2 regions of the Streptomyces sp. NPDC090045 genome follow, and region 1 is predicted to be linked to the other one. Evidence: predicted binding sites of a transcription regulator. Region 1 holds the regulator's gene; the other holds the start of a gene.

Region 1 (6,173 bases):
AAGGGGCGGCCGCGCCGGGTCGCGTACAGCAGTGCGGTGGCCGGGCCCAGGGCCGGCGCGAGCAGGATCAGCAGGATCGCCGCTCCGATGAGGTCGACCACCCTTTTCGCCGGCGGGGCCGTGGGTACGCGGACCCGTAGCCGGGGGGCGGTGAGTGTGAGCGGCATGCCAGCACGCTGCCGTATGCCTCCGGCGGTCTTGCGGTGCCGCGCGGCCACGGTGACCCGTTCGGCCCCGGCTTCGCCGCTGGGGGCCCTGCCCCCAGACCCCCGCGCCTCAAACGCCGGCGGGGCTGGATTTTCAGCCCCTCCGGCGTTTGAGGAGCGGGGTCTGGGGCGGAGCCCCAGGGGGCAGGGCCGCGCCCGGGCCCCAGGGTTGCGCGTAAGTGCCACTTAAAGGTTGAGTCGACCCGGCTCAGTTCTGTTGACGCAAGCGCAGCGATACGGCATGGTTGAGTCTGTTCCACTCAAGTCAGCTGGAGGAATTGAAATGGCACGTGCGGTCGGCATCGACCTGGGCACCACTAACTCCGTCGTCAGCGTTCTGGAAGGCGGCGAGCCCACCGTCATCACCAACGCCGAGGGCGCCAGGACCACGCCGTCCGTCGTCGCCTTCGCCAAGAACGGTGAGGTGCTCGTCGGCGAGGTGGCCAAGCGCCAGGCGGTCACAAACGTGGACCGGACCATCCGCTCCGTCAAGCGCCACATGGGCACTGACTGGAAGATCAACCTGGATGGCAAGGACTTCAACCCGCAGCAGATGAGCGCCTTCATCCTGCAGAAGCTGAAGCGCGACGCCGAGGCGTACCTGGGTGAGAAGGTCACGGACGCGGTCATCACCGTCCCGGCCTACTTCAACGACTCCGAGCGTCAGGCGACGAAGGAGGCCGGTGAGATCGCGGGCCTGAACGTCCTGCGCATCGTCAACGAGCCGACCGCCGCCGCCCTGGCCTACGGTCTCGACAAGGACGACCAGACCATTCTCGTCTTCGACCTCGGTGGCGGCACCTTCGACGTGTCGCTCCTGGAGATCGGCGACGGCGTCGTCGAGGTCAAGGCCACCAACGGTGACAACCACCTCGGTGGCGACGACTGGGACCAGCGCGTCGTCGACTACCTGGTGAAGCAGTTCGCCAACGGCCACGGCGTCGACCTGTCCAAGGACAAGATGGCGCTCCAGCGTCTGCGCGAGGCCGCCGAGAAGGCGAAGATCGAGCTGTCCTCCTCCACGGAGACCACGATCAACCTGCCCTACATCACGGCTTCCGCCGAGGGCCCGCTGCACCTGGACGAGAAGCTCACGCGCGCCCAGTTCCAGCAGCTGACCGCGGACCTGCTCGACCGTTGCAAGACCCCGTTCCACAACGTCATCAAGGACGCCGGCATCGCGCTGTCCGAGATCGACCACGTGGTCCTGGTCGGCGGCTCCACCCGCATGCCGGCCGTCGCCGAGCTCGTCAAGGAGCTCACCGGCGGTCAGGACGCCAACAAGGGCGTCAACCCGGACGAGGTCGTCGCCATCGGCGCCACCCTCCAGGCCGGTGTGCTCAAGGGTGAGGTCAAGGACGTCCTGCTCCTCGACGTGACCCCGCTGTCCCTCGGTATCGAGACCAAGGGCGGCATCATGACCAAGCTCATCGAGCGCAACACCACGATCCCGACCAAGCGGTCCGAGATCTTCACGACGGCCGAGGACAACCAGCCGTCCGTGCAGATCCAGGTCTACCAGGGCGAGCGCGAGATCGCGGCGTACAACAAGAAGCTCGGCATGTTCGAGCTGACCGGCCTGCCGCCGGCCCCGCGTGGCGTCCCGCAGATCGAGGTCTCCTTCGACATCGACGCGAACGGCATCATGCACGTCACGGCCAAGGACCTCGGCACGGGCAAGGAGCAGAAGATGACCGTCACCGGCGGCTCTTCGCTCGGCAAGGACGAGGTCGACCGCATGCGCCAGGAGGCGGAGCAGTACGCGGACGAGGACCTCCGTCGCAAGGAGGCGGCCGAGTCCCGCAACCAGGGCGAGCAGCTCGTCTACCAGACGGAGAAGTTCGTCAAGGACAACGAGGACAAGGTCCCGGCCGACGTCAAGACCGAGGTCGAGGCGGCCGTCTCCGAGCTGAAGGAGACCCTCAAGGGCGAGGACACGGCCGAGATCCGCACCGCGACCGAGAAGCTCGCCGCGGTCAGCCAGAAGCTCGGCCAGGCCATCTACGCCGATGCCCAGGCCGCTCAGGGCGCCGCCGGTGCCGCGGGCGCCGAGGGTGCCCAGCAGGCCAAGGCCGACGACGACGTCGTCGACGCCGAGATCGTCGACGACGAGAAGCCGAAGGGTGGCGCTGCCTGATGTCGGAGGAGACCCCGGGTTTCGACGAGAAGCCCGAAGTCCCCGACGCCGGTCAGAACGACGCCGAGCCGAAGGCCGCCGACTCCGCCCAGGAGGAGGCGGCGGCCCCGGCCGGGGACGCAGCACAGGACGTAGCGCTGCTGGCGCAGCTGGACCAGGCCCGTACGGCGCTCTCCGAGCGCACCGCGGACCTCCAGCGGCTGCAGGCGGAGTACCAGAACTACCGCCGCCGGGTGGAGCGGGACCGGATCACCGTCAAGGAGATCGCGGTCGCGTCCCTCCTGACGGAGCTCCTCCCGACCCTGGACGACATCGGCCGGGCGCGGGAGCATGGCGAGCTGGTCGGCGGCTTCAAGTCGGTGGCCGAATCGCTGGAGACGGTGGCCGCCAAGATGGGGCTGCAGCAGTTCGGCAAGGAGGGCGAGCCCTTCGACCCGACGATCCACGAGGCCCTGATGCACTCGTACGCGCCGGACATCACCGAGGACACCTGCGTGGCGATCCTTCAGCCGGGGTACCGGATCGGCGAGCGTACGATCCGTCCCGCACGGGTCGCGGTGGCCGAGCCCCAGCCGGGCGCGACCCCCAAGGCCTCCGGTTCCGACGCAGCGGTCGCGGAGGGCGAAGGGCCGTCGGACAAGGACGCGGATGCCCCCGACGAGGGCTGATGCACCACACGTAGAGGCACGAGAGGAGGGACACCGGGGATGAGCACGAAGGACTTCGTCGAGAAGGACTACTACAAGGTCCTCGGTGTCCCGAAGGACGCCACCGAGGCAGAGGTCAAGAAGGCGTACCGGAAGCTCGCGCGCGAGTTCCACCCGGACGCCAACAAGGGCGACGCCTCCGCCGAGGAGCGCTTCAAGGAGATCTCCGAGGCGAACGACATCCTCGGCGACCCGAAGAAGCGCAAGGAGTACGACGAGGCGCGCGCCCTGTTCGGCAACGGTGGCTTCCGCCCCGGGCCGGGCGGGGGCGGCGGCTCGTTCAACTTCGACCTGGGCGACCTCTTCGGCGGCACCCAGCAGGGCGCCGGCCAGGCCGGCGGCTTCGGCGGCGGCCTGGGTGACGTCTTCGGCGGCCTCTTCAACCGCGGCGCCGGCCCGGGTGCGGGCACCCGTACCCAGCCGCGCCGAGGCCAGGACATCGAGTCGGAGGTCACCCTCTCCTTCACGGAGGCGGTGGACGGGGCCACGGTCCCGCTCCGGATGTCCTCCCAGGCGCCCTGCAAGGCCTGTTCGGGCACCGGCGACAAGAACGGCACGCCCCGCGTGTGCCCGACCTGCGTCGGCACCGGCCAGGTCTCGCGGGGCAGCGGCGGCGGCTTCTCGCTGACCGACCCCTGCGCGGACTGCAAGGGCCGCGGCCTGATCGCGGAGACCCCCTGCGAGGTCTGCAAGGGCAGCGGCCGGGCCCGTTCCTCCCGCACCATGCAGGTCCGGATCCCGGCGGGCGTCTCCAACGGCCAGCGGATCCGGCTGCGCGGCAAGGGTGCGCCGGGCGAGCGCGGCGGTCCCGCCGGTGACCTCTACGTGGTCGTGCACGTCGATTCGCACCCCGTGTTCGGCCGTAAGGACGACAATCTGACGGTGACCGTGCCGGTGACGTTCGCGGAGGCGGCGCTGGGTGCCGACGTCAAGGTCCCGACCTTGAACGGCCCCTCGGTGACGCTGAAGCTGCCGCCGGGCACCCCCAACGGACGGACCATGCGGGCCCGCGGCAAGGGGGCGGTCCGCAAGGACGGCACCCGCGGCGACCTGCTGGTGACGGTGGAGGTCGCTGTTCCGACCGAGCTGTCGGACAAGGCCCGTGAGGCGCTGGAGATGTACCGCGAGGCGACGGAGTCCGAGGACCCGCGCTCCGCGCTGTTCGAGTCCGCGAAGGGAGCATGAGCATGGACGGCCGCCGACGACAGTCCTCCCGCTTGGGCGGGGGCTACCAACTCACCGACGAGACCCCGGTCTACGTGATCTCGGTGGCCGCCCGGCTCTCGGGTCTGCATCCGCAGACCCTGCGCCAGTACGACCGTCTCGGCCTGGTCTCCCCGGACCGTACGGCCGGCCGCGGCCGGCGCTACTCGGCCCGTGACATCGAACTGCTCCGCACGGTGCAGGCGCTGTCCCAGGACGAGGGCATCAACCTGGCGGGCATCAAGCGGATCATCGAACTGGAGAACCAGGTCGCCGCGCTCCAGCAGCGCGTGGCCGAGCTCTCCGCGGCGGTGGACGGCGCGGCCGCCACGCTGCAGGCCCGCGAGGCCCAGGTGCACGCCTCGTACCGGCGCGACCTGGTCAAGTACCAGCCCCCGCAGCCGGGCAGTGCCCTGGTCGTCTGGCGGCCCAGCCCCAAGCGGCCGATGGACTGACCCCGGTCCCGCTCTCGTACGTTCAGGCTCCGCCCCTCCAGGGCGGGGCCTGACGGCGTTCTAGAGGCCTTCCCGGTCCTCGTGGGGGTCCTGGTCCAGGTCCCCGTCGCAGTCCCGCTCCGGGGCGGAGGACCGGCCCAGGATGCCCGACTGGGCGATGAGGTAGCCGAGCTGGGCACGGCTGCCGCTGCCGAGGGTCGTGGCGAGCTTGGCGATGTGGGCCCGGCAGGTGCGCACGTTCATGCCGAGGCGGCGGGCGATGGCCTCGTCGACGTGGCCCTCGATGAGGAGCTGCGCGATGGTCCGCTGCACGCCCGATATCCCGCCGGGGGTCCTGCGGTAGGTCACTTCCTCCTGGAGGGGCACGGCGCGGTGCCACAGCTGCTCGAACACCTTGATGAGGTAGTCGACGAGGCCGGGGTGGCGCAGTTCCAGCGCGACCCGGCGGTCGTCGCTGACCGGGATGAAGGCGACCGTGCGGTCGAAGATGATGAGGCGCTCTATCAGCTCTTCGAGCGTGCGGATCTCCACCTTCCCCGTGGAGATGCGGTCCACGTAGGCGAGCGTGCCCTGGCTGTGCCGCGCGGTGTGCTGGTAGAGCGTCCGGATGCTGACCCCGCGGTCGATCAGCGGCTGATCGCGCTCCAGGGCCTGGGTGAGGGCCTCGGAGGGCCGGGCCCCGCCCGGCTGTACCGTCAGTACCTCGGTGTGGCATTCGGCCGTCGCGAGGTTGAGGGCGGCGTTGATCCGCTCGAAGCCCTCCAGCACGGTGATGGCGTGGGTGTTGGCCGGGCTCTGCGCGCTGATGGCCAGGAAAGGCTCGAAAGTGTCGGTGAGATCTACAGCGCTGCGCCGACGGTCCTGGATCTCGCGTTCAATCGGATGGAGCCGTTGAGCCAAAGCGACGGACGGGGGAACCGGGCGCAGTTGGTTCGCGTCATCCGGGTCGGGCTGCAGAAGAGCGAATTCAAGCAGGCAGGGGGCGTTCTGGATCTCGCCCCGGGCGATCCGGCCGGTGCTCAGTGCGGTCGCGTAGAGCCGCGTTCCCTCGGCGCACATGGACGTGACGGGGTGGGGATGTGTCGCCATTGTCCCGTTTCGCGTCAAATCTCCACCCCCCAGGGTCCTGAACATGCAAGAACATGATGCATCGTCCCTGTGGCATTGACGTGCCTGAATGAGCCATCGTCTGACACGCGGGGGAGAGGATTCCATCAAGTGAGGACGAAGCCGACCATGTTCAAGAGAATGCTTCGCTCGGTGCTTGCCATAGGTTTCTCCGCCGTTGCGGTTTTTGGGGCAGTCAGCGCCGTCGAAAGTGACGCGGGGAGCGCTAGGGGCGGTCAGGACACGAGCCTGACGAGCACGGAGTTCGACACCGGCTGGACCACGGCTCCCGTGGGTAAGTACGCCGACACCGGCTGGACCAGCGGCCGGCTGGGCGGAGGTGCCGATACAGGCTGGA
Region 2 (6,173 bases), on a different contig from region 1:
TGCGGGGGCCGGGCCGTCGGCGGCGGTGCCGTTCTTCCGAGACCGCTTCTTCTGCACCGGTGCTCGCAATCCTGTACGTGTGCTTGTGCTCGTCTACTCGTGTGGCCGAGGTAACGGCCGGTCAACAAGTAAACGCCCCCTGCCCCCTCGTACCGCCTCAGACCTTTGCAGCGTGTTGGGGAGAGAGCCGCACATCGCCCACCCGGCCACTCGAACGAGTGAACATCACGGATGAGTTGGCAACCAACTCGGGCACCCTGTGCCAGAGCGCCTCCGTGGACAGGTGGTTGAAAGATCGATACGGGCTTTGGCAGGATGCCCGCCCACATGTCCGCCCGCGTGCCGGCGCCCCGCCCCGGGCCCTCACCGACCGCGCCCGAACGGTCCGCGTACGGGCCGCCCGCCTCCTCCCGCTTTGGTACGGACCTGCGCGTGCGGTGCGGTCCCCGCCCGGCAGAATGGTGGCATGCGCATCGATCTCGCCTCGGCCCCCGGCAGCGAAGAACGCCCCAATGAGGACTGGGTGTCGGCGGCGATCCCCGCCTCTGGCGGCGGCGTTCTGATCGCCCTGGACGGGGTCACCCCGCCGAAGGGAGAGGACGGCTGCGTGCACGGAGTTCCGTGGTTCGCGGCCCGGCTCGGCGGCCGATTGACCGAACTGTCCGGATCGCGGCGGGACATGACGCTGGACCGGATTCTGGCCGAGGCCGTCCGCGCCACGGCCGAGGCCCACCGCGACACCTGTGACCTTTCTCACGTCCGCACGCCGCAGGCGACGGTCGTCATGGTCCGCTGGGACGAGGCCCACGTGGAGCACCTCGTGCTCTCGGACTCCGTACTCCTCCTCCAGACGCCCGGGGGCGAGGTGACGGCGGTGCTCGACGACCGGCTGGACCGGCTGCCGCGGGAGGTGCTGCGCTCGGTGGCGGCGACGGACGCGCTGCGGAACGCGGAGGGCGGCTTCTTCACGGCGGCCGCGGACCCGGCGGTGGCGGCCCGGGCGGTGACCGGGCGCACCCCGCGCGGGCAGGTGCGGGCGGTGGCCGCGCTCACGGACGGGGCGAGCCGGTGGACGGACACGTTCGGGGAGGGCGACTGGACCGAGTGCCTGGCGGTGCTGCGGAAGGAGGGCGCGCAGGGCCTGATCGGCCGGGTCCGCGCCATCGAGTGCGACCCGGCCCGGCCGTCGGCCCGGTACAAGCGGCACGACGACGCGTCCACGGTCTACGCCGAGCTCTAGAACCGCCGGGCTCTGGAACCGCCGGGCTCCGGACCCCTGGCCCGGGTCGGGCGGGTGCCCCTACTCGGCGCCCGCGTTCAGCTGGTTCAGCAGCCGGGCCAGTTCCGCCACTTCGCCGCGGTCCCAGCCGGCGAGCTTGCGCATGTACTGCTCGCGCCGTGCGCCCCGTACCCGCAGGAACCGCTCGCGGCCCTCCTCGGTGAGGCCGACCAGGAAGGCCCGGCCGTCGGCGGGGTCCGGCTCGCGGGCCACCAGGCCCAGGACCTCCAGGGCCCGCAGCTGCCGGCTCATGGTGGCCTTGCCGACCCCGAAGTAGGCGGCGAGCTCGGTGGCCCGCTGCCGGCCGGCCGCCTCCAGGCGTACGAGGAGCCCGTACGCGGCGGGCTCCAGCTCGGGGTGGAGCTCGCGGGCCATCTCTCCGGAGGAGGCGCGGGCGCGCCGGAGGAAGACGGACAGCTCCCGCTCCAGGGCAAGGAACTCCTGGTCTTCGCTCCCGTGCACGTCCCGCTCCTTCGATGGTGTGTGGCACCCCGGTGGGTGAGGGGCCAGTATTTCGCAGGGCGCGCGCCGACGGCCCGGGACCCCGCCGGAGCGGGGAGCCGGGCCGTGTGGTGGCGCGCGCAGGGCGCGCGCGAAGCGTGGGAGGGGCACTCGGCGGGCCGTGCGCCCTCCGTCACGCCGCGGCGGCGATCTCCACTTCCGCCTGGGCCAGGGCGAGCTCCAGTACCTGGCGCACGTCCGTCACCGGGTGCACCTCCAGCCCCTCCAGCACCTCCGCCGGGACGTCGTCCAGGTCGGCCTCGTTCCGCTTCGGGATGATCACGGTGGTCAGCCCGGCCCGGTGCGCGGCGAGCAGCTTCTGCTTCACGCCGCCGATCGGCAGGACGCGCCCGGTCAGCGAGACCTCGCCGGTCATGGCCACGTCGGTGCGGACCTGCCGGCCGGAGAGCAGCGAGGCGAGCGCGGTGGTCATGGTGATGCCGGCGCTCGGGCCGTCCTTGGGCACGGCGCCCGCCGGGAAGTGGATGTGCACGCCGCGGTCCTTCAGGTCGGCGACCGGGAGTTCCAGTTCCGCGCCGTGCGAGCGCAGGAAGCTGAGCGCGATCTGCGCCGACTCCTTCATGACGTCGCCGAGCTGGCCGGTGAGGGTCAGGCCGGCCGCGCCGGTCTCCGGATCGGCCAGCGAGGCCTCGACGAACAGCACGTCGCCGCCCGCGCCGGTCACCGCGAGGCCGGTGGCCACGCCGGGGACCGCGGTGCGCCGCTCGGCCGGGTCCTGGGCGGACTCGGGCACGTGGTGCGGGCGTCCGATCAGCCCGCGCAGGTCGTCGGCGCCGATGCGGAAGGGCAGATCGCGCTCGCCCAGCTCGTGCTGGGAGGCGACCTTGCGCAGCAGGCGGGCGAGGGACCGCTCCAGGGTGCGGACGCCCGCCTCCCGGGTGTACTCCCCGGCCAGCCTGCGCAGGGCGTCCTCCTCCAGGACCACCTCGTCGGCGGCGAGGCCGGCGCGCTCCAGCTGGCGCGGGAGCAGGTGGTCGCGGGCGATGACGACCTTCTCGTCCTCGGTGTAGCCGTCGAGGCGGACGAGCTCCATCCGGTCGGCCAGCGCCTCCGGGATGGCCTCCAGGACGTTGGCGGTGGCCAGGAAGACAACGTCGCTCAGGTCGAGCTCCACCTCCAGGTAGTGGTCCCGGAAGGTGTGGTTCTGCGCCGGGTCCAGGACCTCCAGCAGGGCGGCCGCCGGGTCTCCGCGGTAGTCGGAGCCCACCTTGTCGATCTCGTCGAGCAGCACCACCGGGTTCATCGACCCGGCCTCCTTGATGGCCCGGACGATCCGGCCCGGCAGGGCGCCGACGTAGGTCCGGCGGTGGCCGCGGACCTCGGCCTCGTCGCGGACTCCGCCGAGGGCGACGCGCACGAACTTGCGGCCCATGGCGTGGGCGACGGACTCCCCGAGGGAGGTCTTGCCGACGCCGGGCGGCCCGACGAGCGCGAGCACGGCCCCGCCGCGGCGGCCGCCGATGACGCCCATGCCGCGTTCGCTGCGCCGCTTCCTGACGGCGAGGTACTCGGTGATGCGGTCCTTCACGTCGCTCAGGCCGGCGTGCTCGGCGTCCAGCACCGCCCGGGCGCCCTGGATGTCGTACCGGTCCTCGGTGCGCTCGTTCCAGGGCAGTTCCAGCACGGTGTCCAGCCAGGTGCGGATCCAGGAGCCCTCCGGGCTCTGGTCGCTGGCCCGCTCCAGCTTCTCGACCTCCTTGAGGGCGGCTTCGCGCACCTTCTCGGGGAGGTCGGCGGCCTCGACGCGGGCCCGGTAGTCGTCGGACTCCTCGCCGTCCTTCTCCCCGTTCAGCTCGCGCAGTTCCTTGCGCACGGCCTCCAGCTGCCGCCGGAGCAGGAACTCCCGCTGCTGCTTGTCGACGCCGTCCTGCACGTCCTTGGCGATGGACTCGGCCACGTCCTGTTCGGCGAGGTGGTCGCTGAGCGCCTTGATGGCGAGCTTGAGGCGGGCGACGGGGTCGGCGGTCTCCAGCAGTTCGACCTTCTGGTCGACGGTCAGGAACGGCGAGTACCCGGAGTTGTCCGCCAGCGCGGACACCCCCTCGATCTGCTGGACCCGGTCCACGACCTGCCAGGCACCGCGCTTCTTCAGCCAGCTGGTGGCGAGCGCCTTGTACTCCTTGACGAGCTCGGCCACGGATCCGGGCAGCGGGTCCGGCACGGTCTCGTCCACGGTCTCGCCCTCGACCCAGAGCGCGGCCCCGGGCCCGGTGGTGCCGGCGCCGATACGGACCCGGCCGCGGCCGCGGATGAGCGCCCCGGGGTCCCCGTCGGAGAGCCTCCCCACCTGCTCGACCGTCCCGAGCACACCCGTCCCGGCGTACTTCCCGTCGATCCGCGGCACGAGCAGCACCCGGGGCTTCCCGGTGCCCGCAGCGGCCTGGGCCGCCTCGACGGCACCGCGCACCTCGGGGTCGGACAGGTCCAGCGGAACGACCATTCCGGGCAGCACGACCTCGTCGTCGAGCGGCAGCACGGGCAGGGTGAGTGTGACGGACGTCGAAGCCATGATCTTCCCTCCGGCAGTGAAGTTGAGCTATGCCGACTCAATGCATGTGCGCCCCCCGATGTTCCCCAACCCCCGTTCGCCGGGGGCGAACAGGGGTGGATGCCCTGTTCCGGCCGGACGGGGCGATGCCGCGGCGGGCCGGAGCGGTGTGATGGACTGCCGTCCGTTGATCCGTGTCCAAGAGGGGGAGACATGACCGCCGAGGTGCCGGCCCAGCAGACGCCCGATGCCGCGAGTACCGCGCCGGCGCAGGCCGGACAGGAGCATCGGCGGGCACGCCGGATCGAGGCGTGGTCGATCGCGTGGATGATCCTGGCGCTGGCGATCTGGGGATGGTTCGCCTTCCTGATGCTCGCCGACTACGGCCCCGATTTCGGGGACAGGGCCCTGTGCCGGGCCCCGCTGGTCGACCCGTCTTCGTCCGGGGACTCCCGGTGCGATGACCCGCTGCGCCAGTGGCCCGCACTGCTGGGCATCCTCGCGCTGGCAGTCGTGGTGACCGTTTCCGCGGCGGCGACGATCGTGTACGCCAAGGTCCTCTCCCGCCTGGCACACCGCGACGGGCCCGGCGCTCGGCCGCAGGACTGAGCAGGCCGTCACCCACGCGACCGGACGGCGGCCGGGCGCCGGCGTCACACGGCGGAGACGCGGACGTCGCCCGAGGTGGTCTTCGCGGAGAGGCGGGAGGCGGCCGAGGGGTCCGCGGGCAGGGTGATGTCGCGGCCGCCGGAGGTGGTGGAGACGTCGACCCGGTAGGGAGCCGTGGGGACCTTCAGTGTCACGTCGCCCGAGGTGGTCTCGGCGAGCACCGAGGACGGGGCCGCGGTGAAGTCCAGGCGGGCGTCGCCCGAGTCCGAGTGGACGTCCGCGCTCGGGCCGGTCAGGCCGGCCGCGGTGATCTCGCCCGAGGAGGTACGGATCTTCAGCGGGCCCGCGATGCGCTCGGCCCGGACCTCGCCGGAGTCGGCCTCCACCTCGGCGGCCGCCACGCCCGTGACGGTGATGCGGCCGCTGCTGCTCTCCAGCTTGACCCTGGCCGAGGCCGGGACCTCCAGGCGGTAGTCGATGTAGCAGCTGCCGGAGCAGCCGTTGGAGAAGGTGAGCACGCCCGCGCTGACCTGCTGGCCGGGGGTGGGGGCCGGGCCGCCGCGGTAGTGGACGGTGCGGCGTACGGTGACGCCGGGACCCGTCCCCGGAGTGACCTCGATCGAGCCCGCCCGGGCATCCGTCACCTCGACCGCCGCGACCGCCTCGGTGACCGTGGTGTCGGCGGTCGCCGTCTTCTTCGGTCCGTCCGAGAAGGAGCAGCCGGCCAGCAGGAGTCCGGCCCCGAGGACGGCAACCGCGGTGCGGACGGGGCGGGGTGACGTGGCGTGAGAAGTCATGGACCGATCCTCGCGCGGCGCGGCCGCCCGGCCGATGGGGCCGGTACCCGGACCCCGGGTGGGGATAACCCCCGCCCGGCCGGCGCCGCCGCCTCCGCCCGGACGCCTACGGGCCGGTCGCGACCGGGCGCAGCGGCGACGGCAGGCCCCACTCGCTCCAGGAGCCGTCGTACACGGCCAGTTCCTCGTATCCGGCGAGGTCGGCGCCGAGGGCCAGCACGCAGGCGGTCACCCCGGAGCCGCAGCTGAAGTAGAGGCGTTCGCGCCCGCCCGCGACCTCCGCGAAGGCCGCGCGGAGCTCCCCGGCCGGGCGCATCAGGCCGTCGGGGTCCTGGAGCTCGCCGAACGGCAGGTTGACCGCGCCCGGCATGTGCCCGGCGCGCAGGCCCGGGCGGGGCTCGGGGGCGGTACCGGCGAAGCGCCCGCGGGTGCGGGCGTCGACGACGGCCGCGGCCGGATCGGCCAGGGCCGCGGCGAC

Evidence for each region. The regulator HspR, encoded in region 1, represses chaperone genes until heat shock. The targets are predictions, from matches to a motif close to TTGAGNNNNNNNNNCTCAA.
Region 2: lon (endopeptidase La) is a predicted target of HspR. The motif match lies at 4,333-4,351, and genes of this name have one in related genera.

Annotation. Positions count from the first base shown of each region.
Region 1 covers NZ_JBIVFA010000014.1:22,006-28,178, forward strand. Annotated here, with positions in the region: gene ACIPYQ_RS30595 (sugar transferase) at 1-167, opposite strand, end outside; gene dnaK (molecular chaperone DnaK) at 490-2,343, shown strand; gene grpE (nucleotide exchange factor GrpE) at 2,343-3,011, shown strand; gene dnaJ (molecular chaperone DnaJ) at 3,051-4,235, shown strand; gene ACIPYQ_RS30615 (heat shock protein transcriptional repressor HspR) at 4,238-4,708, shown strand; gene ACIPYQ_RS30620 (helix-turn-helix transcriptional regulator) at 4,769-5,842, opposite strand.
Region 2 covers NZ_JBIVFA010000007.1:271,541-277,713, forward strand. Annotated here, with positions in the region: gene ACIPYQ_RS20865 (nitrate- and nitrite sensing domain-containing protein) at 1-57, opposite strand, end outside; gene ACIPYQ_RS20870 (protein phosphatase 2C domain-containing protein) at 467-1,240, shown strand; gene ACIPYQ_RS20875 (MarR family transcriptional regulator) at 1,301-1,741, opposite strand; gene lon (endopeptidase La) at 1,914-4,310, opposite strand; gene ACIPYQ_RS20885 (hypothetical protein) at 4,503-4,898, shown strand; gene ACIPYQ_RS20890 (DUF4097 family beta strand repeat-containing protein) at 4,943-5,695, opposite strand; gene ACIPYQ_RS20895 (sulfurtransferase) at 5,802-6,173, opposite strand, start outside.